3 regions of the Giesbergeria giesbergeri genome follow, and region 1 is predicted to be linked to each of the others. Evidence: predicted binding sites of a transcription regulator. Region 1 holds the regulator's gene; each other region holds the start of a gene.
What was found. Region 1 encodes FNR, which switches genes on or off when oxygen is low (the NO sensors DNR and NnrR bind a similar motif). Its sites were predicted from a motif close to TTGATNNNNATCAA; they were not measured.
Positions count from the first base shown of each region.

Region 2: the regulator FNR is predicted to act here: its motif matches at 7,097-7,110, upstream of ACYVB2_RS13475 (OmpW/AlkL family protein).
Region 3: the regulator FNR is predicted to act here: its motif matches at 7,251-7,264, upstream of ACYVB2_RS08170 (DUF3149 domain-containing protein).

Region 1 is NZ_BAAGYJ010000002.1:621,317-631,684, forward strand. Features, by position in the region: gene ACYVB2_RS07030 (TonB-dependent receptor) at 1-728, opposite strand, end outside; gene ACYVB2_RS07035 (SWIB/MDM2 domain-containing protein) at 1,006-1,383, opposite strand; gene fnr (fumarate/nitrate reduction transcriptional regulator Fnr) at 1,556-2,278, opposite strand; gene hemN (oxygen-independent coproporphyrinogen III oxidase) at 2,503-3,885, shown strand; gene ACYVB2_RS07050 (sulfite exporter TauE/SafE family protein) at 3,891-4,604, shown strand; gene ACYVB2_RS07055 (sulfite exporter TauE/SafE family protein) at 4,618-5,433, opposite strand; gene ACYVB2_RS07060 (cell division protein ZapA) at 5,767-6,153, opposite strand; gene ACYVB2_RS07065 (hypothetical protein) at 6,156-6,863, opposite strand; cobalamin riboswitch at 6,899-7,138, shown strand; gene ACYVB2_RS07070 (TonB-dependent receptor domain-containing protein) at 7,218-9,143, shown strand; gene ACYVB2_RS07075 (cobyrinate a,c-diamide synthase) at 9,140-10,368, shown strand, end outside.
Region 2 is NZ_BAAGYJ010000010.1:28,739-39,106, forward strand. Features, by position in the region: gene ACYVB2_RS13435 (5'-nucleotidase) at 1-601, shown strand, start outside; gene ACYVB2_RS13440 (hypothetical protein) at 620-1,057, opposite strand; gene erpA (iron-sulfur cluster insertion protein ErpA) at 1,226-1,591, opposite strand; gene rpsI (30S ribosomal protein S9) at 1,764-2,156, opposite strand; gene rplM (50S ribosomal protein L13) at 2,166-2,594, opposite strand; gene ACYVB2_RS13460 (serine/threonine protein kinase) at 2,800-4,641, opposite strand; gene ACYVB2_RS13465 (23S rRNA (adenine(2030)-N(6))-methyltransferase RlmJ) at 4,773-5,666, shown strand; gene ACYVB2_RS13470 (septal ring lytic transglycosylase RlpA family protein) at 5,678-6,298, opposite strand; gene ACYVB2_RS13475 (OmpW/AlkL family protein) at 6,413-7,027, opposite strand; gene metF (methylenetetrahydrofolate reductase [NAD(P)H]) at 7,138-8,004, opposite strand; gene ACYVB2_RS13485 (TlyA family RNA methyltransferase) at 8,001-9,002, opposite strand; gene ahcY (adenosylhomocysteinase) at 9,027-10,368, opposite strand, start outside.
Region 3 is NZ_BAAGYJ010000003.1:35,817-46,184, forward strand. Features, by position in the region: gene ACYVB2_RS08130 (aminoglycoside phosphotransferase family protein) at 1-1,022, shown strand, start outside; gene ACYVB2_RS08135 (16S rRNA (uracil(1498)-N(3))-methyltransferase) at 1,038-1,778, shown strand; gene ACYVB2_RS08140 (hypothetical protein) at 1,903-2,274, shown strand; gene ACYVB2_RS08145 (COG3014 family protein) at 2,359-4,026, shown strand; gene ACYVB2_RS08150 (YcfL family protein) at 4,053-4,451, shown strand; gene lpoB (penicillin-binding protein activator LpoB) at 4,489-5,094, shown strand; gene ACYVB2_RS08160 (hypothetical protein) at 5,106-5,999, shown strand; gene ACYVB2_RS08165 (alpha/beta hydrolase) at 6,032-7,009, shown strand; gene ACYVB2_RS08170 (DUF3149 domain-containing protein) at 7,030-7,179, opposite strand; gene ACYVB2_RS08175 (MFS transporter) at 7,322-8,608, shown strand; tRNA gene ACYVB2_RS08180 (tRNA-Gly) at 8,709-8,784, shown strand; tRNA gene ACYVB2_RS08185 (tRNA-Thr) at 8,808-8,882, shown strand; gene ACYVB2_RS08190 (hypothetical protein) at 8,884-9,297, opposite strand; gene ACYVB2_RS08195 (PH domain-containing protein) at 9,294-9,671, opposite strand; gene ACYVB2_RS08200 (FAD-binding oxidoreductase) at 9,716-10,368, opposite strand, start outside.

The DNA.
Region 1 (10,368 bases):
ACTGAGAACTCATCACGGGTGCCAATACCCCAACTGAAGGTGGGCGCAATGCCACGCTTTTTCTGCGTAGCACCGTGGTTGTCGGCGTTGTGCACCATGGCATTGACGCGCAGGGCTGCGTTTTCTCCCGTCTTGAAGTTAAAGTCGCCCGTCACGCGGTGTTCATTGCCCGTGCCAATGGTGTAACTGGCTTCGTGCTGATCCATCAACAATGGCGCCTTGTTGACTTGGTTAACCACGCCACCCGTCGAGCCCTTGCCAAACAACATGGAAGCAGAGCCTTTGAGCACTTCTACCCGGTCGTTGTTGAAAGTGTCGCGCTCGTACAGTGGGGCATCTTTCATGCCATCAATGTAGATGTCTCCTGCCTGGCCCAAAGAGAAGCCGCGCAAACGCACATCTTCTTCGCCGGTTTCGCCTGCCTGAAAAGTCACCCCCGAAGTGGTGCGCAGCACTTCACGGAAGTCGTCTTGGTTACGGTCGTCCATCAGGCGCTCAGTAAACACCGTGACGCTTTGCGGAATGTCGCGCAGTTCTTGCTGGCCTTTACCAATGGTGGTCTTTTTGACCTGCAAAGTGTCTTTGCTTTGGATTTGCACCGCTTCACGCACTGTCACCGCAGGCAAGGTGGCACTGGGCGCCTCGTTGGTCTGCGCCCAGCTGCCCATCGAAGTCGCCAACATCAAGGCACCCAGGGGGAGCAAAGGCTTGTCAAAACCTGCGGCCATACGGCCCGACAGCACAGCGGGCTGCAACTCGGGCATGGGGGTTGTTTTTTGCAAATGCGGTGCGGGTTTCTTTGCCAATTGGGCCTCCGTAGATAGGTCATTGCCATCGGCACCACCATTGGTGCCGATACAGGTACGAAGCAGTGGCTAGAAAAATTGGCTGTGCATCGTCGAACTGTCAATCTTAAATCAAATAACAAGTATTCTCATTCATAAGTAAAGTTCAGGCAAAAAAAAGGCCGGCAAAGCCGACCTGGTGTGCAAAGCGTGCGAACGCTTATTTCACATGCTTGCCGATCAGACCAGCCATTTCGAACATCGAAACTTGGGGCTTGCCAAACACCTTCTTGAGCTTGGCATCGGCGTTGATGTTGCGCTTGTTGGCTTCGTCTTGGAGCTTGTGCTCTTTGATGTAGGCCCACAGCTTGCTGATGATCTCTGTGCGGGGCAGGGGAGCCGCACCCACCACAGCGGCCAGTTCGGCGCTGGGGGTCAGGGGCTTCATGAAAGCCGCGTTGGGAGTGCGCTTTTTGGCAGCAGGCGCAGCCGCTTCAGCAGCGGGAGCGGCTGCAGCCTTGCCGGCCTTTACAACCTTTTCGGGTTTGGCGGCAGCAGCGGGAGCGGCCTTGGCCGGGGCTTTTTTGGGAGTTGCCATGTTGGGTTTCCTTGTGAATAACGGGCAGTGTGAACCAGCGAAAACCAGTTTCTCCACTGGCTGGAGCGATGCTACTGGGAAAAAAAGGGCTTTCCAAGGGGAGGGGCGCTTTTTTTGCCACAAACTATGACAGAAACCCAACCAATAGCCTGCCTCAGATACGGCGCAGTGCTCAATGGCAAGCTTGTTGGTTATTGACAATGCGTTTGAGCGCATCGGTGCTAAGAATGCGCACATGGCGCTGACGCACTTCTACGATGCCATCTTCCACAAACTTGGAGAAAGTGCGACTAACGGTCTCTAACTTCAGGCCCAAATAGCTACCAATCTCTTCGCGGGTCATGCGCAACACCAGTTCTGACTGCGAAAAACCACGGGCGTGCAGACGCTGTACCAAATTGAGCAAAAAGGCTGCCAAACGCTCCTCAGCCCGCATGCTGCCCAGCAACAACATCACTCCGTGCTCGCGTACGATCTCACGGCTCATGATTTTGTGGACATGGCTTTGCAAGGCCGTGACCTCACGCGAAAGCTCTTCAATCCGGTCAAAGGGCATAACGCAAACCTCTGCATCTTCCAATGCAATGGCATCGCAGGTATGTCGGTCATTGACGATGCCATCCAGACCGATGACTTCGCCTGCCATCTGAAAGCCAGTGACCTGATCGCGCCCGTCCTCGGTAGCCACACAGGTTTTGAAAAACCCTGTGCGAATGGCATACAGCGAGGTAAATGCCTCGCCATTGCGAAACAAAGTGCCACCACGCTTGATTTTGCGCCGGGTAGCCACTACTTCGTCAATGCGTTGTATTTGTGCATCCGTCAATCCCAGCGGCATGCAAAGCTCGCGCAAGTTGCAGTTGGAACAGGCGACTTTGATGGTGTGTGGATTCATGGCGACTCGGAGCTACTTCAGATAAATCAGCCACACTGCCATCCCCTTGACCCGATTGCGCAGTAAGGCATTGCTGGGGCGGGAAAGATAGTGGACATGTTCAAATTATCGCCCATCCCCCACTGCTGCCAACACAGTGCGCCTTTGGTGTTTGCTCTTGACAGACGTCAACGCCTGTCTGGCCCATTTACGGCACAGTGCATTGGCACTTAAGGAATTTTCCCATGACCGTTGTTTCCCCCGAATTGCTGACCCGGTTTGATGTGCCCGGACCGCGTTACACCTCTTACCCAACGGCAGATCGCTTTGTGGAGGCTTTTGGTGCCAACGACTATGTGCTCGCGTTGCAACAACGCAGCGTGGGAACATCGGCCAAGGCGCTGCCACTGTCGTTGTATGTGCACATCCCTTTTTGTGAATCGCTGTGCTACTACTGCGCCTGCAACAAAATTATCACCCGGCACCACGACCGGGCGGAAGTCTATCTGCGCTACCTCAGCCGTGAGGTAGAACTGCATACCGCCCATTGTGGCAAAGGCCAAGTAGTGAGCCAGCTGCATCTGGGCGGTGGCTCGCCCACCTTCTTGTCAGATGAAGGTCTGCGCGAACTGATGGCGATGTTGCGCAGCCACTTTACGTTGGCTCCCGATGGGGAGTACTCCATCGAGATTGACCCGCGCACAGTAGATGCCGGGCGGCTGGCCTTGCTGGCCGAACTGGGCTTTAACCGCCTGAGCTTTGGCGTGCAAGACTTTGACCCCGAAGTCCAAAAGGCCGTACACCGCATCCAACCTGCCGAACAGGTGTTTGCACTGGTAGATGCGGCACGCGCCTTGGGTTTCGCCTCCATCAACATCGACCTGATTTACGGCCTGCCACGCCAAACACCTGCATCGTTTGAGCGCACCTTGGCCCAAGTGGCGCAGTTGCGCCCCGATCGCATCGCGCTGTATGCTTATGCCCACCTGCCCGAACGCTTCAAGCCACAGCGGCGCATCGTATGGGCCGATTTGCCAATGGCCTCTGCCAAGGTCGCCATGTTGGCACGCTCATTAGAGGCTTTTAGTGCAGCGGGCTATGTGTATGTGGGCATGGATCATTTTGCGTTGCCCGATGATGCGTTGGCCGTAGCCAAGCGCCAAGGACGCCTGCACCGCAATTTTCAGGGCTACAGCACCCAACCCGACTGCGATCTGATTGCACTGGGCGTATCGGCCATTGGGCGTGTGGGTGCCACCTACAGCCAAAATGCCAAAACTCTGGACGAATACTACGACCACCTGAACCAAGGTCGTCTGCCCATCGTGCGAGGCTTAGCCTTGACACGCGACGACTTGGTGCGCCGTGCTGTCATCATGGCCTTGATGTGCCAAGGCGAGCTGCTGTTTGAGCCCTTAGAAGCCGCTTGGCTGATTGATTTTCGCCAGTATTTTGCCGTCGAGCTAGGCGTGCTACAAGAAATGGCCGGCCAAGGGTTGGTGATTTTCAACGCCGATGGGGTGCAAGTCACAGAGATGGGCTGGTACTTTGTACGAGGTATTGCCATGACTTTTGACCGGTATTTGCAGGCCGACCGGAACCGAACACGGTTTTCCCGCATCATCTGAAGATGATGCTTTTTTCAGTGGCCTGGACGGCCTTGCTCATGGGGCTGGTCGGTGGGCCGCATTGTTTGGCTATGTGCGCAGCCCCTTGCGGTGCCGTGGTGGGTGCAGGCACCAACACCCCCCCCGAACAGCCCGTGCATTGGCAGGGCGCTCCACCACAACACCAGCGGCGTGTATGGGCTTACCACCTTGGCCGTCTGCTCGGCTATGCCGCTGTGGGCGCTCTGGCCGCAGTAGCAATGCAAAGTTTGGCTTGGCTCACAGTGCAAAGTGCGGCCTTGCGCCCGGCTTGGACGATGCTGCATGTGGGCGTGCTGGCTTGGGGGTTGATGATGGTGGTGTTGGCTCGCCAACCCGCTTGGGTAGAACAAACCGGACGGAGCCTCTGGCAGCGGGTGCGGCCTGTGGTGGCTAAACCGGGGGGCGTGTTTGCAACAGGTTTTCTGTGGGCCTTGATGCCCTGCGGTCTGCTTTACTCGGCCTTGTTAGTGGCCTCTCTCAGTGGCAGTGCAGTGTCGGGTGCCATCACTATGGCCCTGTTTGCCGTGGGCAGTGGCCTGTGGCTGGTGGCAGGGCCGTGGCTGTGGCTGCGTTTACGCCAGCGCCTCAAGGTGCATGGCGACCGTGGCACACGACTGGCAGGCATTTTGCTCTGTGGTGTGGCCTTATGGGCACTGTGGCTTGATGCCACCCATGGGCCAGAACTGTGGTGCAGTTGATGGCCCGGTTGCGTTACAACGCGGCATATCCCTTCCAAAACATATAAACCGCCAGCACCAGCAATAAGCTGGCAAAAACCCGCTTGAGTTGGCGCACAGGCAAACTGTGGGCCGCACGAGCGCCCAGAGGGGCCGTGAATACACTGCACGCGGCAATTACGCCCAAAGCTGGCAACCACACATAACCCATGGAATGTGCAGGTAGACCGGGCACCGAAAAGCCCCCCAGCACATAACCAGCCACGTTGAACACTGCAATCGGAAAACCCAAGGCGGCGCTGGTAGCCACAGCATTGTGGATGGGCACGTTGCACCAAGTCATGAAGGGCACGCTGATAAACCCCCCCCCAGCCCCCACCAACCCAGCCAAAAAACCAATGCCACTGCCAGCGGCTACCTGTCCTGCCACCCCTGGCATTTGTCGGGATGGTGCTGGTTTGCGGTCACGGAACATCTGCAATGCAGAAAAACCCACAAAGACCCCAAAAAACAGTGCCAAAAAAGACCCTTTAAGCAAGGAGAACACCCCCAAGCTGGCCGCCATCCCTCCCAAAGCGATACCGGGGGCCAACCGCTGAACCAAATCCCAACGCACAGCACCACGGCGGTGGTGCGCACGCACACTGGAGATAGATGTAAACAAAATAGTAGCCATCGCCGTGGCAATGGCCATCTTGACGGCCAAATCAGGAGATACAGCCCGCTCAGTCAGAAAATAGGTCAGAAAAGGCACCAACATCATGCCGCCACCAATACCGAGCAGTCCGGCAAAAAAGCCCGTACACAGGCCCAGCAAGGCCAACTCAACAATTAGCAGGGTATCGAACATAAATGGTGGGGGGGGGGATCAAGGGGAGCAGGCCCGCCTGACCAGAGGCTGCTGGGAGTGCCCCAGACACGATACAGACTGGGGAGGGCAAGACAATGAAGGTGTCTGCCAGTGCCACCGAACCTGCATCCTGAACCGGGGGTTCAGGGGGGCAAGGGCAGCCAGGTGTTGGGTTCATCTGACGCGAGACGATCACGCTCACCGGGCAATGTACCAAGCCCAGGCTCAATGAGCATTGGTTCAAGGAAATATAAAGCCCAGCAGCACCGCAGACAGGCCGATTGTAGCGGTACTGGGCGGCCATAGGCGCTGGCCCACCACAGCCACCACACCTCAACCGGGTGTGGTGCCGTCTTGCAGTGCCGTATCGAGGCGCTCCAACAAGGCCTGGCACTTGGCCTGCATTTCGGGGCCAGAGACGCTTTGTGCCAAGATAGCCGCCTCTTGGGCTTGCACCAGTGCATTGGCCGCAGCAGCTTCTGCCTGTTCAGCGCGCGTCAGGGCCGTCTTTTCGGCTACCGCCGCCTTGACCATCTCAAAAGCCAGATTGATAGCCGCCTGCACAGCAATTTGTTCACGCAACCGCACCTTGCCACCGTCACGGATCTGGGTCATGGCCTTGTCTACCCGTGCGGCGGCTTCCCGCAGGTAGGCTTCGCCACCTTCAGGGCAACTCAGCAGCAGGCTCTGCTGCATGATCTGCACCTCGATTTTCTTCATCATCATGCGCCACCCTCTTTCTCTGCGGGACTGGCTGGCAAGGTTTCCATCAAAGCATCCATGCGGGAGCGGGCCGTTTGCAGGCGGGATTTGAGCATGTCATGCTCACGGGTGAGGGCGCTGATCTGCTCGGCCTGCCCAGTGCTGGTTTGTTGCAAGGTGTCGCGCTCCTGGGTAAGGGCAGCAATTTGTGCCAGTTGTGCCTGCCCTGCCTGTTGCAAGGTTTGGCACTCTTGGCGCAAGGCAGTCACTTGGGTGGCCTGCTCGGTGCTGGTCTGCTGCAAGGCCGCATGGGCCTGCTGCAAGGCGGCATGCTCCTTGTGCAAAGCCGCCAGTTTTTCTGTTTGGGGTGCCGTATTGCGCAGCAATTCTTCATGCTGACGGGTCAAGGCGACCAATTGTTCTGTTTGGGCGGCGTGGACTTTCTGCAAGGCATCGCGCTCCTGCTCCAGATGTAGGCTCTTGGCCTCTTGCCGCAGTCCATCCTCTTGCAGGGCCGTATGGGCCTGGACGAGCATATCGTGCTCTTCCAGTAGCCGCACTATCTGTTCAGCTTGTTGCTCGCGTATCTTTTCCAGCGCCTGTCGATCACGGGCCAAATCGGCCAGCTGTTGCGCCTGCTGCTGCTGAGTCTGCTGAGACTGGGTCAGGCGTTGGAGCAGGTGCTCCACACGCGCGGTGATGAGATCGATGGTTTGCAAGGGGGCCATGCCTGCAATTGTAGGGTTGCCAGTGGCCAAAGCGCCGTAGAATCCGCGCCGTTGGTGCTCTTGGTGTGGTTCACATGCCGAAGTTCAACGGGAAGCAGGGAGGAAAGCCCCCATCAAGGGGGCTGCCGAGCCTGCGCTGCCCCCGCAACGGTCAGCGGACGAGTCCATGCCACTCTCTCTTCAGCCACACGCCACTGGATGCCTTGAACAAGCACTGGGAAGGCGCTGAAGGGTGCTCCGCCAGCCCGGATACCGGCCAACACGGTGGTCGCACATAGCCTTGGTGGCTAGTGTGGCTGTATCACCCAACGCTGGCGGGGAAGCCAGCACGGGTTGCATTCTGATTGTGTTCCCATGAAGATCTCTACCGTCCCAGGCTGCCCCAGCGTTGCCCTGAATGTGCGCCCTGTGGTTTGGGCCTGTGCCCTGTTGTCTGCACTGTCTGCACACGCACAACAAACCTCAGATGCCCCAGGCCCACTGCTATTGGCACAGAACCTGCACACACCCTCGCTGTCTGATGTGGTGGTCACGGCAACCCGCACGCCACAACCTTTGGCCGACTTGGTGGCCGACGTCTCCATTGTGGATCGCGAAACGCTTGAATCTAGTGGTGCCAGTGTGTTGGCGGATGTGCTGGCCCGGCTGCCGGGCTTAGAAATCTCGCGCAATGGTGGCCCTGGCAATGCCAGCAGTGTGTTTGTGCGTGGGGCTGAATCGCGCTTCACAGCGGTCTATATCGACGGCGTACGGGTGGACTCCCAATCGACGGGTGGCGCACAATGGGAACAGATTCCGTTGGCACAGATGGAGCGCATTGAGGTATTGCGTGGCCCGGCAGCGGCCGTGTATGGCTCAGACGCTATTGCTGGCGTGATCCAATTATTTACCCGCAAGGGCGAAGGCCCAGCCCAACCCATGGTTGGGGTAGGTTTGGGCAGCCAAGGCACACGCAAAATAGAGGCGGGCATCAGTGGCAGCACTGGCACCGATGGTGCCTTGGACTATGCACTGGGCCTGCACCGTACCACTAGCGATGGTTTTGATACCAAAACCAGCGGCAGCCACCACCCAGACCGCGATGGCTACCGCAGCACATCGGCCAATGCCCGCCTAGGCCTGCGCATCAACACGCAACACCGTTTGGATGCCACCCTGCTGGCGCAACGGCTCCACTCTGATTACGACGCTTTCAGCTACACCCCTGCTGCGCCTGCCGATGACCGCAATTTGCATCGCCTGCGCACGGCGGGTTTGAGCTGGCAGGCGCAATGGAGTGAGGCGTACCGCACGCGTCTCTCTGTGACGGAGGCGGCCAGCCGCTACGAAACCACGCCTTCGCCCTACCTGACAGAAACCACACTGCGTGGCTACCTATGGCAGCACGATTACCAATGGGGCGCACATCGCTTTAACGCAGCCCTCGAGCGCCGCGAAGACCAGCTCTACAACCCAGCTTTGGATGCTTGGGGGGTCACGCTAGACCGCCAACGTTCACAGGATGGGGTTGCACTGGGTTATGGCTACAACGCAGGGGGGCATACCGTACAGCTCAATGCCCGCCACGACAACGACAGTGAATTTGGGGGTCAGAACACAGGGAGTTTGGCCTATGGCTATGCCCTCACCCCCCAATGGCGAGCCACAGCCTCGGTGGGCACAGCGTTTCGGGCGCCCACTCTGTACCAGCGTTTTAGCGAGTACGGTGTCGCCACACTGCAACCAGAAAAAAGCCGCAACGCCGAAATTGGCCTGCGTTGGGCTGAAAAAAGCAGCACTTTCTCAGTGACGGCCTACCGCAACCGGGTACGCAATTTGATCTCCTTCGTAGGGACGGGTGCTTGTGCTTCTGATTTTGGCTGCTACGCCAACACCGCCCGCGCCCAATACGAAGGCGTGACGGTGGCAGGCTCCTACCGGCTGGCTGGGGTGCAGTGGCGCGGCTCAGTGGACTGGCAAAACCCCCGTGATTTAGACACCGGCAAACAGCTGGCACGCCGGGCCAAACGCCATGCCACCTTGGGCGCCGATACCCTATGGGCAGGCTGGAATCTGGGCGCAGAAATGCAAGCCTCGGGCCAGCGATTTGACACCATTGCCAACACTACCCGACTGGGGGGCTACACCCTCTGGAACCTGTATGCCAGCACGCGCATGGCACGCAACTTCACTTTGCTGGCACGCATTGACAACTTGGCCGACAAAGATTACCAGCTTGCCCGCAGCTATGCCACCCCAGGGCGTAGCCTGTATGTAGGCCTGAAATGGACGCCCCAATGAGCACCCGCTGCCCCGCACTGTTGATAGCTGCCCCAGCCTCGGGGCAGGGCAAAACCACCCTCACTGCCGCTTTGGCACGTTTGCACAGCCGCCAGGGGCGCAAAGTGCGCGTGTTCAAGTGTGGGCCAGACTTTCTCGATCCGCACTGGCATGAGCTCGCCAGTGGTGCCCCCGTGCATTCACTCGATGGTTGGATGACTGGCCCCGAAGATGTGGCGGCCCGGCTCCATGACGCCGCCCAAGAGGCCGATCTGATCTTGATTGAAGGGGTGATGGGCTTGTTTGATGGCAGCCCCAGCGCCGCCGAATTGGCACAGCGGCTGAATATTCCGGTGCTGGCGGTGCTAGATGCGGGAGCCATGTCCACCACTTTTGGCGCCTTGGTCTATGGTTTAGTGCATTACCAGCCGGGCTTGCGCTGGGCCGGGGTGCTGGCCAATCGCGTCGCTACGGAACACCATGCTGATTTGCTCCGAGCGGGGCTGCGCGACCCTGCCTTGTGGCAAGGGGCTTTGCAAAAAGTCACCCCGGCAGGAGACAGCTCGCTGCTGCCCGAACGCCATTTGGGCTTGGTGGCCGCCCATGAATTGGGCGATGCGCTGCAACGGCTCGATGCCGTGGCCGATGCACTGGCACAGACGCCGTTGGGCCAGCGTAGCTGGGAACAATGGCAAGCATGGGCGGCGGATTTTGCTGCGCCAGCCGCCAAGCCAGCGCCAGAAGAGGTACAGACTTGGCTGCAAGGCTGCACTGTGGCCGTGGCACGCGATGCGGCATTCAGCTTTATTTACCCAGCCAATCTGGACTGCCTGCGTGCGATGGGCGGGCAACTGGTGTTTTTCTCCCCTTTGGCCGGAGAGGGCTTGCCACCCTGCGATGCGGTGTGGCTGCCCGGTGGCTACCCCGAACTGCACGCTGCGGCCTTGATGGCCAATCATGCCGTGCAAGAGGACTTGCGCGCCCACTGGGGCGCAGGCAAGCCCATCTGGGCCGAGTGTGGCGGCATGGTGGCCCTGTGTGAAGGCATTACCGGCCACGATGGCCAGTTTGCCCCTCTGTGGGGGCTGTTGCCCGGTAAGGCCGTGTTGCAAAAACGGCTGGCAGGGCTGGGTATGCAGCAACTGGCGACTGACACAGGGGTGCTGCGTGGGCACACCTTTCACTATTCGCGGTTGGACAGTCCAGCGCCAGTACTCACGCGCAGCAGCCGCCCCGGCCAAGCTGT
Region 2 (10,368 bases), on a different contig from region 1:
TGTTTTTACCCAAGGGCGTGAGCCTTTCGGTTATTTACGGCCTTTGGGGGCACATTTGTTTTTGTCTGCCAATGAGGCCGATGTGCGCCAGGCGCTGCACTTGGGCTACCCTGCTGCACGGGTGTTGACTGAATCAGCCCAAGCAGGCAACGCCCATCCGCAAGAAGTGCGTATTGCGTTTGATGGTGATGCCGTGCTGTTCTCAGACGAGGCCGAGCGCGTGTTTCAAGCCCAAGGACTCGATGCCTTTCAGCGCCACGAGAGCGACAAAGCGGCCCAGCCTTTGCCCGAAGGCCCATTCAAGCCCTTGCTGGCCGCCTTGCACCGCTTGCAGCAGGCCAGCGGCAGCAGTGGGATGCGCTTACGCACGGCCTTGGTCACAGCACGCAGCGCCCCGGCGCACGAACGCGCCATCCGCACCCTGATGGATTGGAACATTGCCGTAGATGAAGCCATGTTTTTGGGCGGCCTGCCCAAGGGCGAATTTTTGCGTGAGTTTGAACCGGATTTTTTCTTTGATGACCAAACCGGCCATGTGACCTCTGCGGCTCGCCATGTACCAGCAGGCCATGTCAGTAGTGGGATTGCCAACGTGCCGTGACCCAGGCACTCAGGGCCACTACAGCCCCCCAGTGCGCTTGACCTTGGGGTCGGAGTAGGTCAGGTCGGCATCGTTCTTGGCTTGCAAGGCCATACGCTCTTGCAAGGTCATTTTGTTGATCTCTTGGGCCATCTCGATGGCGGTGCCACTGGCTCGCCACATGGACTGGATAAAGTCCAGTAACTGCTTGTAAATGGGCTCTGGCTCCGGTTCTGGAGGCAGCTCCTGCACCAGTTTTTTCTCTTCTGGTGTTGTCCAGTCGCGGTTAGGCCCATCGGTGTCGGAGGGCTTGTCGGGTGTTTTGACGATGGCCCCCTCACCGAGCCGATCCATCGATTCAACTGGGTTGGGATTGTTGATGGGGCGCACGGGCACGGCCCCGGACGCGCCGGTGGTAGACAGATCAGAGCTGATCGTGCGCCACGATGGTGATCGGTCAACGGGAGGAATTTGCATGGCGATGCCCCGTAGCAATGATGGGTAAAAACCGGCGGCCCCACAGAAGGCTTTATCGCCGTCTCGTATTGCTATAACGGCAGATCATCGCAAAAATGAAGCCTTTTTTCAGGATGTCCCCATTTTCATCCAGCAGGTAGCAAATTGCACTCCTTTTGGAGTGCCTACTCAGGAGAAACTCGAGCCACAGCCACAAGTGGTGGTGGCATTGGGGTTTTTGATGACGAACTGTGCGCCTTGCAAGTCTTCTTTGTAGTCGATCTCGGCACCCACCAGATATTGGTAGCTCATGGCATCAATCAGCAGCGAGACGCCATTCTTGGTCATAGTGGTGTCGTCGTCATTGACGATTTCATCAAAGGTGAAACCATACTGAAAACCCGAGCAGCCACCACCTTGCACAAATACACGCAGTTTGAGGTCGGGGTTGCCTTCTTCGGCGATCAGGTCGGCTACTTTGGCGGCGGCACTGTCGGTAAAGAGGATGGGTGCGGGCATTTCTTCGGTTTGGGGGGCTTGGGCTACAGCACTCATGGGGAATCTCCGGGATTTTGGGAACGCACCCAAATACTACTTAAAAACAGTCGGCCATTCAGGCGGACGGCACTTGCCATCCATCTGCCTAGGGTCATTACTGAGACCCCACCAACAACAAAGCCGCCCTAGGCGAACCTTGGGCGGCTTGGGTAGCAGGCAAAAAAGCGGATTAACGCTTGGAGAACTGCTTGGCGCGGCGTGCAGAACGCAGACCGACCTTCTTACGCTCGACTTCACGGGCGTCACGAGTGACGAAACCAGCTTGGCTCAGTGCGGGCTTGAGCGTGGCATCGTAGTCGATCAGGGCGCGGGTGATGCCGTGGCGGGTAGCACCGGCTTGGCCGGATTCACCACCACCGTGGACATTGACTTGCACGTCGAAGGTCTCGACATGGTTGGTCAGTACCAGCGGTTGCTTGGCAATCATGATGGAGGTTTCGCGACCGAAGTAGGCTTGGACGTCCTTGCCGTTGATCGTGATTTTGCCAGTGCCTTTTTTCAGGAATACACGGGCTACGCTGGATTTGCGACGGCCAGTGCCGTTGTTCCATTCACCAATCATCTCGGCTCCTTAGATTTCCAGCACTTTGGGCTGTTGGGCGCTGTGCGGATGCTCGGCACCGCCATACACCTTCAGCTTTTTGATCATGGCATAGCCCAGTGGGCCCTTGGGCAACATGCCCTTGACAGCCTTCTCCAGTGCGCGGCCAGGGAACTTGGCTTGCAGGTCACGGAAGTTGGTGGCTGTGATGCCGCCGGGGTAGCCAGAGTGGCGGTAGTACACCTTGTCCAGGTTCTTGGTACCGGTGACCTTGAGCTTGGCAGCGTTGATGATGACGATGAAGTCACCAGTATCGATGTGAGGTGTGTAAATGGCTTTGTGTTTGCCGCGCAGACGGAGGGCAACTTCGCTGGCTACCCGTCCGAGCACCTTATCGGTGGCGTCAATCACAAACCACTCGTGCTGCACGTCAGCGGGCTTGGCGCTGAAAGTTTTCATGCTGTGTTTCTTTCGAGGGTTTGACCAGCCTGAACAGGGGCTGGCGTCCTGGGGACTCTTTTCCACGGTCGGTGTTTCTCTGGAGGAAACCTCTTAGGTGGTATAGGCAAAGCAGGTGTTGAACCACTGATTACCCTTCGCCGCGGAGTCGCGCAAACGCTGCGAAGCCCGCGATTATATAGCGCAGGCTATTTGACGGGTAGTCTTAATTGGATGAACGTACTTCCAGCGGCTCCATCTGCTTGCGAAACTCCACACAGGCGGGCAAATTGACAAAAGCGGGTTGGCGGCACTCCCGGCGCAGGCACATGCTGCGGGTTAATACACCGCTGTCTTCGCACAACGCTGGCGCAGGCTTGGGGGGGCTGGGGGCGTGGGTTACAGGGGCTTCTGCCGCCGGGGCTGTTGGGGCTGGGGCCGGTGTGGTAGTTGCAGTGGCCGTGGCTGTGCTGGTGGGCTTGCGGTTGGGAGGCGGTTTGGGCGGGGCGTTTTGCGACAGTGCCCGTGGGTCGGTTTTCTCAACAAAGGCTGGCGCTGGGCCTTCTGGCAGCACTTCGGCGGTGGGGACTGCTGGTTCAGGCGGGGGCGCTGGCGTGGTGGTTGGAGCGGGCGTGGGAACGGGGTCTGCCTTCTCGGTGATGATGTCTTCGACGGGGGCTGTGGCCTTGGCTGGGCTGCGGCTTGCATACGCTCCGATCCCGGCAGTCACTGCCACCGCCACCGCAGCCACGGCCGCCCATATTACCCAGCGGCGCCCAGCCTTGGTAGGGGCCGCAGCTGGTGTGCTGGTGGTGTGGGGGCGCCGTGAGGCCCGCTCGGGCCAACTCGACTCCAGCCCGATAGGTTCGGGGGGCATCTCTTGGATGAGGGTGTCTGGCCCATGCATGAGCAGGGTGTCCTGCACGTCCTCTAGCAAGATGGTGTCGCCAGCATCGGCCATTGGGCGGCTGTGCGAGGAGGTTGCGGGGGCGGGGATTGGGCCGGCGCTGACGGCCTTGGGTGAAGACAGGTCTACCGTTGGAATTGGGCCGGCGTTGGGCTGGTCGGTGGGCTCCACCCAAATGTCTCCCAAAGCGGCCCGAAAGTCAAAGGCACCCAGTGGGGCTGGGGCAGTTGTCATCTCCAGCAGTTGCAGCAAGGCATCGATGCTTTGGGGCCTGTCTTGTGGGCGCAGTGCCAAGGCTTGCGTGATGCCATTGACGAAGGCCGGTGAGTAGACCTGACCAAACTGTTGCCCCACAGTACGGGCTACACGGGCAAAGGGCACCATGCGGTCACGAATGGCCCGCAGGGTGGATGGCTCGGGCATGTCATTGCACAGGCACCCATAGACCACGGCGGCCAGTGAGTACAGATCGCTCCACGGGCCTTGCGGCAGGTCGGCATCTCCGCTGGCATATTGTTCAATGGGCGCGTAGTTGACCTTGAGTACGGCGGTGTGCTTGCGCTCACGGTCGTTGATGGCGTGGCGTGCTGCGCCAAGGTCTAGCAGCACTGGGGGGCCAGCATCTTGCAAGAAGATGTTGTCGGGCGAGATGTCACGGTGCAGCGTGTGCCCCTCATGCAGTGTGCGCAGGGCGCCCAATACCGACCACAGCACTTGGCGCAGCCAAGCCTCGGAGGGGGGGGCACGCATTTGTAATCGTGCTTGCTTGAAAGTCATGCCGCTGTACAGCGGCATGACCATGTAGGCGGTATGGTGGGCCTCCCAGAAGCGAAACACCTTGACCAATGAAGGGTGGTCAAATTGGGCCAGCATCCGCGCCTCTCCCATGAAGGAGCGTAGCCCGGCTTCAAAGGCGGGCACATCGGCCAGCGCCCGCACTGCCACAGACAGATCTTGCGCACGCCCTGCCAACGCTGCAGGCATGTATTCCTTGATCGCCACAGAGCGGTGCAGGGAGTGGTCGAAGGCTTGGTACACCATGCCAAAACCACCCACGCCCAGCAGCGCAAGAATCTCGAACTCACCCAAGCGTGTCCCCGGGGGCAAAGCATCCGCATGGTAAATGGCGGATACGGGGGTGCTGGGGGAGGGTTCGGACATGGTGGCGGCTACCAGAGGGCAAAAGAAAAGGGCATCAAGAACAATCAGCGCAGATGCCGTAAAAAAGCGCCATCATCCATGATAACGATGAAAAAATGCTGATCCAGCGCAGTGATCGTTACCATAGGGCCATGTTCAGTTATCGCCATGCCTTCCACGCAGGCAACCATGCCGATGTGCTCAAGCACACTGTGCTGATTGCCGCCCTGCAACACCTGACCGAAAAAGAGGCCGCCCTGATGGTGCTGGACACCCACGCGGGTGCGGGCCTGTACCGTCTTGATGGAGATTACGCCAAAACCAGCGCCGAGGCTGCCGATGGTATCCAACGCTTGACGGTGCCGGGTGCGGCCCATGTGCCATTGGCTCCGGCATTGCAGTCCTATATCGATTTGGTACGTTCTTTTAACGCGGGTGCCAGCACCAAGATCTATCCGGGTTCGCCTTTCATCATCCAGCGGCTGCTGCGCAGCCACGACAAACTCAAACTGTTTGAGTTGCACCCCTCAGACATGCGTGCCTTGGTGGGCAATGTGGCCCAACTGGAGGCAGGCCGCCAGGTGGCTGTGCTGCACGAAGACGGTTTTGAAGGGGTGAAGAAGTTTTTGCCCCCACCATCGCGGCGTGCGCTGGTGTTGTGCGATCCGAGTTACGAGATCAAGACCGATTATGGCAAGGTGCTCGATATGGTGCAGGATGGTCTCAAGCGTTTTGCTACGGGCACCTATGCGATTTGGTATCCGATCATTCCACGCCCCGAAGCGCATGATTTGCCCCGGCGCCTCAAGACGATGGCCCAGAAGGCGGGCAAGAGTTGGCTGCACGCCACACTCACTGTCAAGTCCAGCAAAATCACCGAAACCCTAGAAGGTCAGAGCAAACGCCCAGGCTTGCCAGCCAGTGGTATGTTTTTGATCAACCCACCCTACACGCTGAAAGAAACGTTGAAGGAGGCGTTGCCGCAAATGGTGCAGTGGTTGGGGCAAGACCGCAATGCTGCCCACACCTTAGAGTCGGGCAGCTAGAGGTGGGCCGCTTAGTCTGACTCCGGTGGTGGACAAGTGCTATCGTCGTCGGGCAAGGTATGCAGGGTCACAGGCTTGGTGCCAAGCTGAACCATGCCCAAGGCTTCAGCCGCCGCGCGGCTGATATCGATGACACGCTTGCCACCATGTGGCCCCCGGTCATTGATGCGCACGACGACCTCACGCCCGGTGAGGGCGCTGCGCACACACACCCTGGAGCCAAAGGGCAGGGTGGGGTGGGCCGCCGTGAAATCGTGCATGTCGAATAATTCGCCACTGGCGGTGCGTTTCTTATGCTGTTTGGCGCCGTACCAAGAGGCCAAGCCATATTCCTGCGGAAACTGCAAATCTACTTGGGGCAAGCCGGTAGCTTCTGGTGCCGTTTTGCCTGTGCTGTCGGTGCCGATGAGATCGCTTTGCACCGGCACGACCAATGCTCCAGCGTCAGGCACCTTGAGGCCTAGAGCCGGGGGCGGTGGGGTGGTGGTGGCGCTGGGGGAGTCTTCCTCCGGCGGCGGTGGCGTGGTGGAGTCGTTGGCGCTGGCGATGCCTGCTCCCAGCGTCAGTAAAGCATAGATCAGCAGTTGCACGGGGCGACACCGCCACCATCGGATAGTTGGCAACAGGGACATGCGCCAGGGCCTTTCCAAAAAAGCAGGGGCGCTGATGGTAGCGCAGTGGATAGGTGCCCCATACCCAGAAAAAATCCCGCACAAGGCGGGATGGACAGGCCAACAGTGGGGGGCTTAGAAGCGCCAGCCCAGACCGATGCCGAACAGTACGGGATCGACCTTGAATTCACCCACATTCTTGCCAAAAGAGGACACATCGGTACGGATTTGCACCTTTTTCACGTCCAAATTCAGGTACAGATTGTTGCCCAGTGGAATATCAACACCGGCTTGAATAGCCAAGCCCCAGCTGTTCTTGTCTACCGAGGGGTTGAGGGCGGCGGCCACCGTAGGCGCGAAGTTCACACTCGACAGGCGGGTGTAATTGACACCAGCGCCCACATAGGGCTTGATCTTGCCCAGATCGGTAAAGTGGTACTGTGCTGTCAGGGTGGGAGGCAGGTGCTTGAAGGAGCCGATAGCACCACCATTGGAGTACAAGGTGTGTTTTTGTGGCACGGTCAGGATCAACTCGACAGCCAGATTTTTGGTGTAGAAGTAAGTGAAATCAACTTCTGGCAGCCACTTGTTGTTGACGGACAGGCCCAGAGGTGTCGAGTCGCCGTTGCTGCTGTCCAGATGCACAGCACGGGCACGCACCATCCAGGAGCCTTCGGTGATTGGTTGTGCAAACGCGGAGGACGACAACACGGTACCCAGCAGGGCGGCGACCAGGGTAGTTTTTTTCATGAAGGAAATCCGGAAAAACCAGGGAACATTCCCTAGGCTGGATTGGAAAACGCTACGCCCGGATGGTGCTTGACATGCGTCAAGCACCATGCTGGCTGGGTAAAAAAACATCACTGTGCTAGGCCGAGGCGCTGGCAAATTTCCAGTGTGGCTGTGCTTTGGTTCATGGTGTAAAAGTGCAAAGCAGGTGCCCCGCCTTGGCGCAGTTGTTCGCACAATTGGGCGACTACATCCAAGCCAAAGGCTTTGATGCTGGCGGTATCGTCGCCATAGGATTGCAGGCGCAGGCGAATCCAACGTGGCACCTCTGCCCCGCAGCTATCGGCAAAGCGCAAGATGCCGCTGGAGTTGATGATGGGCATGATGCCTGGCACCACGGGTATGTCAGCGCCTAGCCGGTGTGCGTCATCGACAAAGCGGAAATAGGCATCGGTATTGAAAAAGAATTGTGTGATTGCCGAATTGGCCCCGGCCTTGACTTTGGCCACATAGGCTTGCAAGTCGGCTTCTGGGGATTTGGCTTGTGGGTGCATCTCGGGGTAGGCTGCTACCTCCAAGTGGAAGTGGTCGCCGGTTTCGGCGCGGATGAAAGCCACCAGATCGGCGGCATAGCGAAATTCACCCATACCACCGTAGCCGCTGGGCAAATCGCCGCGCAAGGCCACTAAGCGCCGCAGTCCCATCGATTGGAACAGGGCCAGCTTTTCGCGCACCGAGTCGCGCGAAGCGCCCACACAGGTGAAATGCGAAGCGCCTTGTTGGCCCTCGTCTAAGATGGCCTGTACGGTTTGCAGCGTGCCGTCTTGTGTCGAGCCGCCCGCGCCGTAGGTGACGGAGCAGAACTCGGGCCGCAGTGCATACAGTTGCTGGCGCACGGCACGCAGCTTCTCAGCCCCCTCGGGAGTTTTGGGTGGGAAAAATTCCACACTCAGCGGCAATGCGCTAACAGCAGAAGAAAGGGGTTTGGATGCGCTCATGCCGCCCTCCGAGCAGAAATAAAGAATTCGCGGTTGCCATCACCGCCAGCAATCGGGCTATCTAGCCACGTTTGCACTGGCAACCCAGCACTGGCGCAAGCCTCGCGGAGGCGCTGCTCCACCACCGGATAGAGGCTGGCATCGCGCACAATGCCACCCTTGCCCACTTGGCCGGGTTGCAGTTCAAATTGCGGTTTGACCAACATCAGCAGCGTGCCACCGGGAGCCAGCAAGGGCACCAAGGCCGGTAGCACCAAGGTTAAAGAGATAAACGACAAATCACCCGTGATGAAGTCAAACTCCGGCGTGATGTTGACGTCTTCTAGCCCAGCACGGCGACGGTGTTGCACCGGCAGCGTGCCCGCTTGACGGGCTTGCTGTTTGGCGGCCCGCTCGGCTTTGAAGGCTTCGATATCGTGCTCTTTGGCATCATCGCTGTCGTCGTAGGCTTCATCGACCACACCGCCATTGCGCATCCAGCTGTACGGGGCCACGGGCTGGGTGTCGTTGTCTTCGGGGTCTTCTTCCACCACTTCAGACAGCGCCAATTCGCAGGCCGCTTGCAGGCTCTCGGCGGTCAGGTGGCGGGCGTTCAGCCCTTCCACACAGACCACCCGCGCATCTTGGCGCAGGCGCTCATGCAACTGGCCGTGGCCCACGTCCACGCCAATCACTTGGGCTGCGCCTTGTTGCAGCAGGCAATCGGTAAAGCCGCCGGTGCTTTGGCCTACATCCAAGCAGCGCAGCCCGGCCACGGAAAAGCCCGTGGCGGCCAGCGCCCCTTCGAGTTTGAGACCACCGCGCGAGATGTATTTGGCCTCGGCGCTATCGAGTAACCGCAACTCGGCCATGACTGGGATTTCATCGCCGTTTTTGGCCACTTTTTGCCACGGCGCAAAGGACGACAAGCGCCACTCCACCCCGGCTGCAATCAGCCGCTGCGCTTGCGAGCGCGTGGCGGCATGGCCTTTTTCTACCAAAAAAACATCTGCACGCATAGCGGGTCACACTCTCTGGTTGGCTTAGTAGCGGTAGCTGTCGGCCTTGTAGGGGCCGTTTTTCGGTACGCCAATATAGGCGGCTTGGGCATCGGTCAGCTCGGTGAGCATGGCACCCACTTTTTTCAGGTGCAGGCGGGCCACTTTTTCGTCCAAATGCTTGGGCAACACATAGACCTTACCGGCTTGGTATTGCTCGGGCTTGGTGAACAGCTCAATTTGGGCGATGGTTTGGTTGGCAAACGAGGCGCTCATGACAAAGCTGGGGTGGCCGGTGGCGCAGCCCAAATTGACCAAACGGCCCTTGGCCAGCAGGATGATTTTCTTGCCATCGGGGAACTTGATGTGGTCTACCTGCGGCTTGATTTCTTCCCACTCGTATTGCTCAATCGAGGCCACATCGATTTCGTTGTCAAAGTGGCCGATGTTGCAGACGATGGCTTGGTCTTTCATCGCCACCATGTGTTCGTGGCGAATCACATCGCGGTTGCCGGTGGTGGTGACGAAGATGTCGGCCTTATCGGCGGCGTATTCCATCGTGACCACTTTGTAGCCTTCCATCGCGGCTTGCAGGGCGTTGATGGGGTCAATCTCGGTCACCCAGACTTGGGCGCTCAGGGCGCGCAGGGCTTGGGCGCTGCCCTTGCCCACATCGCCATAACCGGCCACACAGGCGACTTTGCCGGCAATCATCACATCGGTGGCGCGTTTGATGCCGTCCACCAAGGATTCGCGGCAGCCGTAGAGGTTGTCAAACTTGCTCTTGGTGACGGAGTCGTTGACGTTGATGGCGCGGAACAGCAGCGTGCCCTTGGCCGACATCTCGTTCAGGCGGTGGACGCCGGTGGTGGTTTCTTCGGTCACGCCGATGATGTCAGCCGACTTACGGGTGTACCAAGTGGCATCTACCGCCAGTTTGGCGCGGATGGCGGCAAACAGGATGGTTTCTTCTTCGCTGGTGGGCTTGTCCAAAACGGACAGGTCTTTCTCGGCGCGCTGGCCCAAGTGCATCAGCATGGTGGCATCGCCGCCATCGTCCAAAATCATGTTCGGGCCTTCGCCGGGGGTGCCGGCTGCGCCAAACTCAAAAATGCGGTGGGTGTAGTCCCAGTAGTCTTTGAGCGATTCACCTTTGACAGCAAACACGGGCGTACCACCATCGGCAATGGCAGCGGCGGCGTGGTCTTGGGTGCTGAAGATGTTGCACGAGGCCCAACGCACTTGTGCGCCCAGTGCTTCCAACGTTTGAATCAGCACCGCCGTTTGAATGGTCATGTGCAAGCTACCGGTGATGCGCGCGCCCTTGAGGGGCTGGCTGGCGGCAAATTCTTCGCGGATGGCCATCAGGCCGGGCATTTCGGTCTCG
Region 3 (10,368 bases), on a different contig from region 1:
TAACGCCGCTGGTAGATTTGCACCAGTTGTTGCCCGACACCTTGCGCCCCGCCTCTGCCGATGCCAGTTTTAGGCGCTATTTGCGGCTCGACACTGCCACGGGCAGCAGTTGCATCGTGATGGATGCCCCCCCCGATAAAGAAAACTGCCAGCCCTTTGTGCAAGTGCAGGCACTGATGCAGCAGGCGGGCTTGAGCGTGCCCAACATTCTGGCTTGGGAGCAAAGCCACGGCTTTATGCTGTTGAGTGATTTGGGCCAACACACCGTTATTGAAAAGCTCCACCCCGAACACCCCCAAGACGCCTATGCTTGGTACCAGCAGGCCACCGATACGCTGCTGCAATGGCAACTGGCCTCTCGCCCCGGGGTGCTGCCCGCTTATGACGAGGCGGTGCTGCGCCGGGAGCTGGCGCTGTTTCCCGACTGGTACGTTGCTCAGCATCGGGCCTTGACGTTGGACGATAAGCAGCAAGCTCTTCTCACACAGACTTTTGATTGCATCGTGGCTGAGAATTTGTCGGTGCCCAGCGTGTTTGTCCACCGCGACTTCATGATGCGCAACCTGATGGCACCAACCACGGCAGGCGGGCCGCTGGGGGTGTTGGATTTTCAGGATGCGCTGTATGGCCCCATCACCTACGATATTGCCAGCCTGTTGCGCGATGCCTTTATCAGTTGGGAGGAGGATTTCATCCTCGACATCACGGTGCGTTATTGGGAGAAGGCGCGCAAGGCCGGGCTGTTGGGCGCCCAGAGCGCCAGCGGCTGGGGGGCTGATTTTGGCGAGTTCTACCGCAGCGTAGAGTGGATGGGTTTGCAGCGCCACCTCAAGGTGGCGGGTATTTTTGCCCGCCTGACCTTGCGCGATGGCAAGCCTAAATACTTGGCCGATGCGCCGCGCTTTATCCACTACATCCGCTCCACCACCCAGCGTTACCGCGAACTGCTGCCGTTCAGCCGCTTGATTGACCAGATTGAAGGCACCCAAGCGCCGGTAGGCTACGCCTTTGGCCGCGTCTAAGTCAAAGGAATACCTATGCCACGCTTTTACTGTCCGGTTGAGTTGCTGCCCGGTGCCGAGGTGGACTTGCCCGCTGGGGCGGCACGCCATGTGCAGGTGCTGCGCATGCAACCGGGTGATGCCATCACCTTGTTTCAGGGCGGGCTGGATGGGTCAGGTGCCGGTGGCGAGTTTGAGGCCACGGTGCTGCGCATGGGCCGCAGCGAGGTGCGGGTGCAGGTGGGCAAGCACCACCCCATCGAGCGCGAAGCCGAGCGGGCTATTCACCTGTTGGCGGGCATCACGGCCAATGAGCGCATGGACTGGTTGGTGGAGAAAGCCACGGAATTGGGCGTAGCCAGCATCACCCCGCTGCTGGCCGAACGCAGTGTGCTCAAGCTCAAGGCTGAGCGGGCCGAGAAAAAGCAGGCCCACTGGCAGGCCGTGGCGGTGGCCGCTTGCGAGCAATGCGGGCGCAATCGGGTGCCACGCATCCATGCGGCCCAATCGCTGGCCGACTGGTTAAGCCAAGGCTCCAGCACGGCCCCCGCAGAACAACGGCTGGTGCTCTCGTTGCGCACGGGCACCCAGCCACTACAGCGGGCGGTGGTAGGTGCTGGCCCCGTATGGTTTCTCTCTGGCCCTGAAGGGGGGCTCAGTCCTGCCGAAGAGACATTGGCACTGGCCCACGGTTTTGTGCCCACCACACTGGGGCCACGGGTGCTGCGTGCCGAGACGGCTCCACTGGCTGCACTGGCCGCATGGACGTTGGCTTGAGGGGCAGGCCGCGCCGCCGCGTAAATATTTGTGAATTCAACTGCACACAGCCAGCGTAGGCACTCCTAGAATGAAGCTGTAGTGGTTCCAGCAGCCGCTCGTTTCTGAAGCTAAGGAGGTTCGCATGTACAAGAACGCGATAGCAGCCATCGTTATGGCTTGGTGTGCGTCTGTTGCTGGTGCTGCGGGGGTGGAGCAAGCCCCACAGCAGGAACAAGATGAGGGCGTTACCGTAGCGCAACGCTACGATCATCCTCACCGCGATCGGTATGACCGTTACGACCGCTACGATCGATACGACCGGCGGGATTGGAGAGATCGGCCCCCACCCCACTGGGCGCGTGACCGGCCTCCACCACCACACCATGATGCCATGTGGGTGCCTGGTCATTGGGAGCGCCATCGTGGTGTAGATGAATGGGTGCCTGGTCATTGGGAACATCGTGGTCGTCGCTATCCGCACTATCCTCGTGACGGTTACCGCCCGATCCGGTAAGCCCTGGCGGCCCTGAGCCTTGGCGCCCCTGCACGCAATGCCCGCAGGGGTGTGCTCCTTCATCTTTTTGCATAAAAACTTCCCATGAAGCTCCGGCCCTTACCACACGCCCGTTTGTGGGCGGTTTTGTCGATAGCGACGGCCCTGACCGGCTGTGCCAGCCTGAAAAGCCACGATGAGCTGGCAACCGAAATGCAAACGGCGGGCCGCACAGGTGGCGTTGCAGCATCGCTGGCCCGGCTCGAATCCACAGCCACCACCGAAGACGACAAAAAAGCCCTGCTCTACAACTTGGAGCGCGGTGAGTTGCTGCGCATGCAGGGCCGCTACGAAGACAGCAACAACGCCTTTTTGTTGGCCGACACCAAGGTCAAAGACTGGGAAGAGGCTGCCAAGACCAACCCACAAAAGCTGATGGGCACCTTGGGTGCCAGCCTGATCAGTGAACGCTTTAAGGTGTATGAGGGCCAAGACTATGAAAAGGTCTGGCTCACTACCCGGTTGGCCCTCAACCGTATGGCGCTGGGCGATTTTGAGAATGCCCGTGTGGATATCAAGCGCACCCATGAGCGCGAAGCCGTGATTGCCGAGTTCCGTGCCAAAGAGATGGTAGCCGCCGAAGAGGAGGCCAAGTCCAAGGGGGCCAGCAGTGCCAGCAAGGAAATCAGCGGCTATCCCGTCGAGACCCTCAATGACCCCGAAGTATTGGCTCTGAAAAATGGCTACCAAAATGCGCTATCGCACTATTTGGCCGGGTTTTTGTACGAAGCCATCAATGAGCCGGGAATGGCGGCACCTGGCTATCGCAAGGCCATCGAGCTCAAGCCCGAAACCCGCGTGCTGGAAGAAGGTTTGCGCGGTCTGGACAGCCGCACCAGCTTTACATGGAAGCGCCGCCAAGGCATGACCGATGTGTTGTTTGTGGTGGAGGCGGGTGAGGCACCGGCGCGCAAGCCCAAAGCGTTCACCCTGCCCATCCCTATCAACCACCGCATCAACACGGTCAGTATTTCCTATCCGGTGATAGAGCCATCGCGCGATCCGTTGCTGAGCCAGTTGTCGGCTGCTGGGTACGACTTTCGGCTGGAACGGGTGGTGGATCTGAACGTCATGGCCCGGCGTGCTCTCAAGGACGAGATGCCCGGCATGGTGCTGCGCGGCTTTACCCGCGCGTTGGCCAAGGGGGTGATGCAAGACCAACTGCAAGAAAAAGGCGGAGCTTTGGCAGGCTTGCTGGGTGCCATTGCAGCTATTGCCACCGAAAAAGCCGACGACCGCATGTGGCGCATGTTGCCAGGCCGTGTTTATGTAGCACGGGGTTATTTGCCTCCCGGTAAGCACCGCGTGCGTATCAATGGCCGCGAAGTAGAAACCGAGATTGACGTGGGCGGGCAATATGCGTTGGTGCCGCTGCGTTTGCACGAGCAGCAAATTCTGGTGGGTCAGGTGGCCACCATTGGTGCCTTGGCCGCAGGCGCTGCACCAGGGCCAGTGCCCGCTCCCACCAGCACGGCTGCACCCGCCAGCCCTGTGCAGCCACCAACCAAAAAAACCTCTCTAACAACAGCACCCAACCGCCGTACGGTGGTGGCGCCTGCCGAGGCCGCGGAGCCACCGCCCGCACACAACGTGGAGCCAATGGCAGCCCCATCGCGCTCATCTGGCCGCCCACCACAGCGCACCCGCCCTTATCCGTCTTGGCCCGTTGGTACGCCTAACATGCCCGCACCGTTGCCCAGTGGGCAGCAGTGATGGCTTTTTTCTGGAGGATGTGTGTGATGAATTTCCGTTTGACACTGGCCAGTGCGGCCACGGCTTGGTTTGCCCTGATGGGCAGCGCACAGGCCCAATACCACGATCCAGCCACCCCCCCTGCGGTGGCCGATAAGGTGTTTTTGAGCAGTGATGCCAAAGGCGTGGCCGTGACAGAAATGCGCATCCAGCCCAAAAATGGCGTGCTGGTGGTGCAGGCCGATTTGCTGAATATGCGCCACAGTGAGCGCACGGTGTACTACCGGTTCCGTTGGGTCGATGGTGCGGGCAACCAGGTGGGCGATGGCGAAGCCTGGAAACAATTGCCACTGATGGGTATGGGCCGCCAAACCGTCAAGAGCGTAGCCCCCAGCAGCGAAGCCAGCGATTTCCAACTGGAAATGAACGTGGATCGCCCCCGTTGAGTGGCTGGACGGCCTGTTTTTTCACATTCTTTTCGCTATGACCTTCTCACGCTATCCCCTTTTGCTGGCCGCACTGGTTGGCACCCTGACCCTGACCGCCTGCCAGAACCCGCAGGTACCCACCATCCGTTTTGACCGTCAGGTCAACTACGGCGATGCCAAAGGCGTCGAGTTGGTAACCAACGAGTTTGGTTCTACCGACCTGCAAATGATTGCCGAGAAAATGACCGGCAGCTTGCTCGAGACGGGCATCTTTCAGGGCCGCCCCACCGTCACCATTTCTACCGTCAAAAACAAAACCAGCGAGTACATCGACACCACCAATGTGATGCACTCGATCCAGACGGCGCTGGTCAAGTCGGGCAAAGTGCGTTTTGTGCGTTCCATCAACGAGATGCAGGCCGGTGTGGATGAGCTGCAACGCCAAAACCAGAGCGGCCTGTACAAGCAAAACAGCACGGCCAAAATTGGCAACATGACCGCTGCCCGCTACAGCATGGAGGGCGAGCTGACCAGTATCGTCAAGCAAACGGCAGGCACCAAAGACGTTTACTACAAGTTCACGCTCAAGCTGTTTGATGTGGAAGAGGGCACCATTGAATGGCAGGACGAAAAAGAAATCCGCAAAACTACCCGCCGCTGAAAGGAGCATCCATGCAACGCAGAAGTACATTGGCCGCCGCAGCAGCCTGGATAGTCGGTGCTGCTTGGGTGGCTGGCCCTGCCAGCGTGCAAGCGCAGCCAGCGCCGCGCATTGCCGTCACCGATCTGGCTTACACCCCACGGGTGTCGGAATACTTTGAGGCGGGCACCGAGCAAGGCAGCTCCCATACGCGCGACACCCGCTGGAGCAGCACCACCAGCGAGCAATACAGCTCTACCTATGTGGCGGGGCGCTACAGCTATATCGAGCAGCGCCAGCTGTACTCTTTTACCAACGACATCAAGGGCGCACTGCTGCGCGGCACGGTGTTCCGGCTGGTACAAGGCAAAGCCTTTGATGCTGGCGCACCACAGCCCACCAAGGCTGAACAGGCATTGCACCAGTTGCAAACGGGACGCATGGCACGGCCCAGCCGCCAGCCCGAAGTGCGCGACATCATCGCCCGTATCAAGAAGGGCGAGTTCAACGGGGCCGACTATGTGCTGTTTGGCGCTGTCTCGAGCGTGCAGTTTCGCGATGCACTGTCGCCACTGCAAGGCACGAGCAGTGCCACGCACCAATATGGGCTAGATCTGTTGGTGGATTTTTCGCTCATCCACACCCGTACTTACGAAATCAAGGCGGCCTTCTCGGCCCAAGGTGCTGGCAACGACACCAAGATTTTGTCGAACCGGGGCGATATTGCCCCACCCAACCGGGCCAAGGTGATGCGCGAAACCTCGCAAAGTTTGGCAATGAGCGTGTATGAGCAGCTGGTAGATCAGTTGGGCTACAGCGATCCGCGTCTGTCGCGTGGTGTACGTCCACCACCCTTGTCGGATGGCGAGCCAGAACCGTATCCAGACCAGCCCCCCCCGCCTCCACCCGTGACTATTCTGCGTTGATGCCACAACAATGTCGGCTTGAGGCCCGCTGTATGCGGGCCTTGTTGTTTTTGCTGGGGCTATCTTGGTGGTGGCCCCATGCAATGGCTTGGCCTGCCTCGCACCCCACAGAACTGTCTAGACCTTTGTTGGCCCCCAGCCGTTGGCAAGAGAGTCGCTGGCCCACCACACCAGGGGAAGCAGATTTGCCCGTGCTGCACCGAGGGGCGTTGTTGCCACCGTTGCGCTATCGGGTTGTGGTATTGCCCGGCTCTGGTTGCGCAGGCATGGGTGCCATTGCACCGCGCTATTTTGCGGGGTTGCTCCATGCCGAAGTGTGGGTGTTGCACAAACCCGGCATTGAGGTGGGACATATGACACCACCGACCCAGTGCGCCCCCGCTTTTGTCCAGACCGATGCGCTGGCATGGTGGCATCGGCAGGCTCAGGCGGCGCTAGAGGGCTGGTGGCAGCGCACAGCCCACAGCCCAACAGCCACGCTGCCCACGGTGTTGGTTGGAATTTCTGAGGGGGCGGAGCTTGTACCTGCTTTGGCACCTGTGGTGCCCGGAATGGCCGCGATGGTGTTGTTGTCGGCACCGGGCTTGGACCCGCGCGAGACGGCCGTCTTGCAAGCACAACGCCTAGGCCGCTGGCCTGAATGGCAGGCCTTGGAGCGTGCGCAGGCCAGCCCGTTGCCCGATCACACCCTTTACCAAGGGCGCAGTCTGCGTTACTGGCGCGACCTTTGGCACTGGCCGTTGGAGCAGCCATTGCGCAACAGCCCGTGGCCCTTGTTGCAAGTGTGGGGTGATGCTGATGCGTTGGTGCCTGCACAGGCATTTGCCTTATGGGCGCAGCGGATGCGACAGCGCCCCGCTCCGTGGTGTGTGCGCCAGTTGCCCGGTGCCGATCATGGCTTACAACACGGTGCCCAAGATGGGGTGCAACAGCTATGGCACTGGCTTGAGCAGTGGGCACGCCAGCCCTTGGCCGGGCTGTGTGCGCCTACCACGACCCCTGCTGGGTAGGCACAGGGTTGCCAGCAGAATCACTTCTGCCGGTCGGCCTCCTTTTGGTCGGCGTCAATCTTGCGTTGCAGCACATACACAAACGCAACCCCAGCCACCACCATCATGGCAATGCCGATGATGCTCATCAGGCCATAGTCGGTAGTGAAAAGGTCGTTCAGCAGCTTCATGGGAGCCCTCCGGTTGGAATAAAAAACCATTGTATGGGCCGGAATTCTGGTGATGGCCTTGGATGACGGTGTTGATACAGGTCAACCGGGCACACCGAACCCCTGTGCTGCAAGAAAATCGCACTGCTTCTAAGATGGCTGCATGAGTACCACGTCTGCCCCCGCCCATCCCGAGGCTGCAGCCCTGCGCCAAGATATACGCACCATCAGCCTGATTGGTTTGGCCCACGGCAGTTCGCATTTTTTCCACATGCTGTTGCCGCCGCTGTTTCCGTGGCTGATCGCTGAATTTGGCTTCAGCTATGCCGAGTTGGGCTGGCTGGTCACGGTGTTTTTTGTCATCTCGGGGGTGGGGCAGGCGCTGTCGGGTTTTTTGGTCGATCGGGTGGGGGCTCGGCCTGTGCTGTTTTTTGCTTTGGGCAGCTTTATGTTGGCCGGTGTGACTGCAGCGACCGCGCAGGGCTACGCTGGGCTGGTGCTGGCAGCCGCTTTGGCGGGGTTGGGCAATGCACCGTTCCATCCGGTCGATTTCACTATTTTGAACAAGCGGGTGTCGGCGGCACGGCTGGGGCATGGCTTCTCGGTGCATGGTATTTCGGGCAACTTGGGCTGGGCCGTGGCCCCGTTGTTTATGGCCGGGCTGACCACGGCCACTGGCTCGTGGCGGCTGGCCTGCTTGTGTGGTGCGGCGCTGGCGTTGTTGGTGCTGGCGTTGTTGGTGCTGGCGGTGATGGTTTGGCAGCGAGATGCCTTGGATGACCGCCAAGGCGCTTGGGGGCATCCCAGCGGTAGCCACGCCAGTGCTGCGGCGCCAGAGCACCCGATGGCCTTTTTGCGCCTGCCATCGGTGTGGCTGTGTTTTTCATTCTTTTTCTGGAGCACCTGTGCTCTCAGTGCCATTCAGAGTTTTGCCAGTCCTGCCTTGCAGCAAATGTATGGGCTGCCCCTGAACCTGACGGCACTGGTGGTCACGGGCTACATGCTCTGTGGTGCCGCTGGCATGGTGGCGGGTGGTTTTCTGGTGGGGCGGGTAGTGCGGCTGGAAAAGACGATCTCGGTCTGTTTGGTGGCATCGGCCGTGCTGCTGGTGCTGGCAGGCACAGGCTGGCTGCCGGGCACTGCTGCCTTGGCCTTGGCGGCACTGGCAGGGCTGGGCACGGGCATTGCTGGCCCTTCACGCGACATGCTTATCAAGCGTGCAGCCCCACCGGGGGCCACAGGCCGGGTGTATGGCACGGTGTATTCGGGGCTGGATCTGGGCTTTTCGGTGGCGGCTCCCGTGTTTGGTGTTTTGCTTGATCGTGGTTTGACGGGCGGTATTTTTTATGGCTCGGCCCTGGCTTTGCTGTTGAGCGTGGCCTCTGCCACGCTGGTGGGCATGGGAATTTGGGCGCGCACTCGGCACCCGGTGGCCCCAGTGAGCCCCTGAATCGGCTATTTTTGAGTGAGGTGGCTTGCACGGTTAGTTTTTCGGAATATAATAGCGGTCTTACTTCAGTAAGCGCATGGTTTTCAAAAAACCATCATCTGCGGGATTAGCTCAGTTGGTAGAGCGATACCTTGCCAAGGTATAGGTCGAGAGTTCGAACCTCTTATCCCGCTCCAGTTTTTTCCTTTGCGTACAAGCTGCCCATGTGGCTCAGTGGTAGAGCACTCCCTTGGTAAGGGAGAGGTCGCGGGTCCGATTCCCGCCATGGGCACCAATCATGGTTTACGCAGCCAGTGCACCAGCATGGGTGCCGCGCTCAAAAATGCCAAACCAAACACCAAATAATTGCCTGATGCTGGGTTAAATTCTTGCGCAATCCGAGGCCACGGTCTGTGCATCAGCCATCGGCCCAGTGCCACATCAAACAGGGCCATGAAGGTCGCCAACCCCAGGCCTAGCGCGGCATGGTGCCAAGCGGTGTGCAAGCCCAGGCCGGGCACCATGAACCAGCAAATGGCCCCCGCCAGCAGCGATCCTGTCAGGGCGCTGCGCTGGAGTGCCCGCTCTTTACCCCAGCGGGGCACCGCCCACACGGTGCGTGCGATGCCGTGCAGGGTTTCAGCACCGGCCAATAGCACACACAGGGCCAAAATCCGCAGGGCGGTATCCCACGCCAAGCCATGGCTCATTTGAGCACATAGCTGGCCAGCACGGCCTGCACCTCGTAGATATTGAGTGTCTTGTTGAACTGCTTTTGCAGGGGAACGGGGGTGCCAGAAATCCAAATTTTGAGTTCGGCATCCAGATCAAAAGTGCCTGCGGTTTCGATGCTGAAGTGGGTAATGCTTTTGTAGGGGATGGAGTGGTGTTCAACCTTGCTCCCGGTCAATCCCTGTTTGTCTACCAGCACCAGGCGCTTATCGGTAAAAACGAAGTAATCACGGATCAATTGGTAAGCATGTTCTACCTGCTCACCGGGTGCCAGAATGCGCTCGAATTCTGCGGCAATCTTGCGGGTGTCTATTTTGGAGGCATTGCCCAATACGCCGTCAAAAAGGCCCATAGTGGTTTTCTCGCTGGTGAAGGGTGGTAGGAGGTGGCTGTGCGTTACCAACTAAAAATTTTGCCGGGGTTCAAGATATTGTGTGGGTCTAGCGCCTGTTTGATGGCCCGCATCACGGCCAACGCGGGCGTCCCTGCCTCATCGACCAAAAAGCCCATTTTGTGCAGGCCCACGCCATGCTCGCCGCTGCAAGTGCCTTGCATTTGGATGGCCCGTTGCACCAGCGACTGGTTGAGCTGTTCTGCCTGCGCACGCTCTTGGGTGCTGTCGGGATCGATCAGGTAGCCAAAGTGAAAATTGCCATCCCCCACATGACCAACTAAAAAGTACGGGATGCCGCTGGCATCGGCTTCGGCCACCGAGTCCAGCAAGCAATCGGCCAAGCGGCTGATGGGCACGCAGGTGTCGGTGGACATGGCTTTGCAGCCGGGGCGGCTGGCAATGGCGGCAAACAAGGCATTGTGCCGGGCCGTCCATAGCCGGGTGCGCTCTTCGGGGGTGGTGGCCCATTCAAAATCATTGCCACCCAAATCGCGGGCAATCTCTTGCACCGTTTGCGCCTGCTCTTGCACGCCAGCGGGGGAGCCGTGAAACTCCATCAGCAATAAGGGCTCCTCGCGCAGACTCAGTTTGGAGTAGCGATTGACCATGCGTACGCTGTGGGCGTCGATCAGTTCTACCCGGGCAATGGGCACCC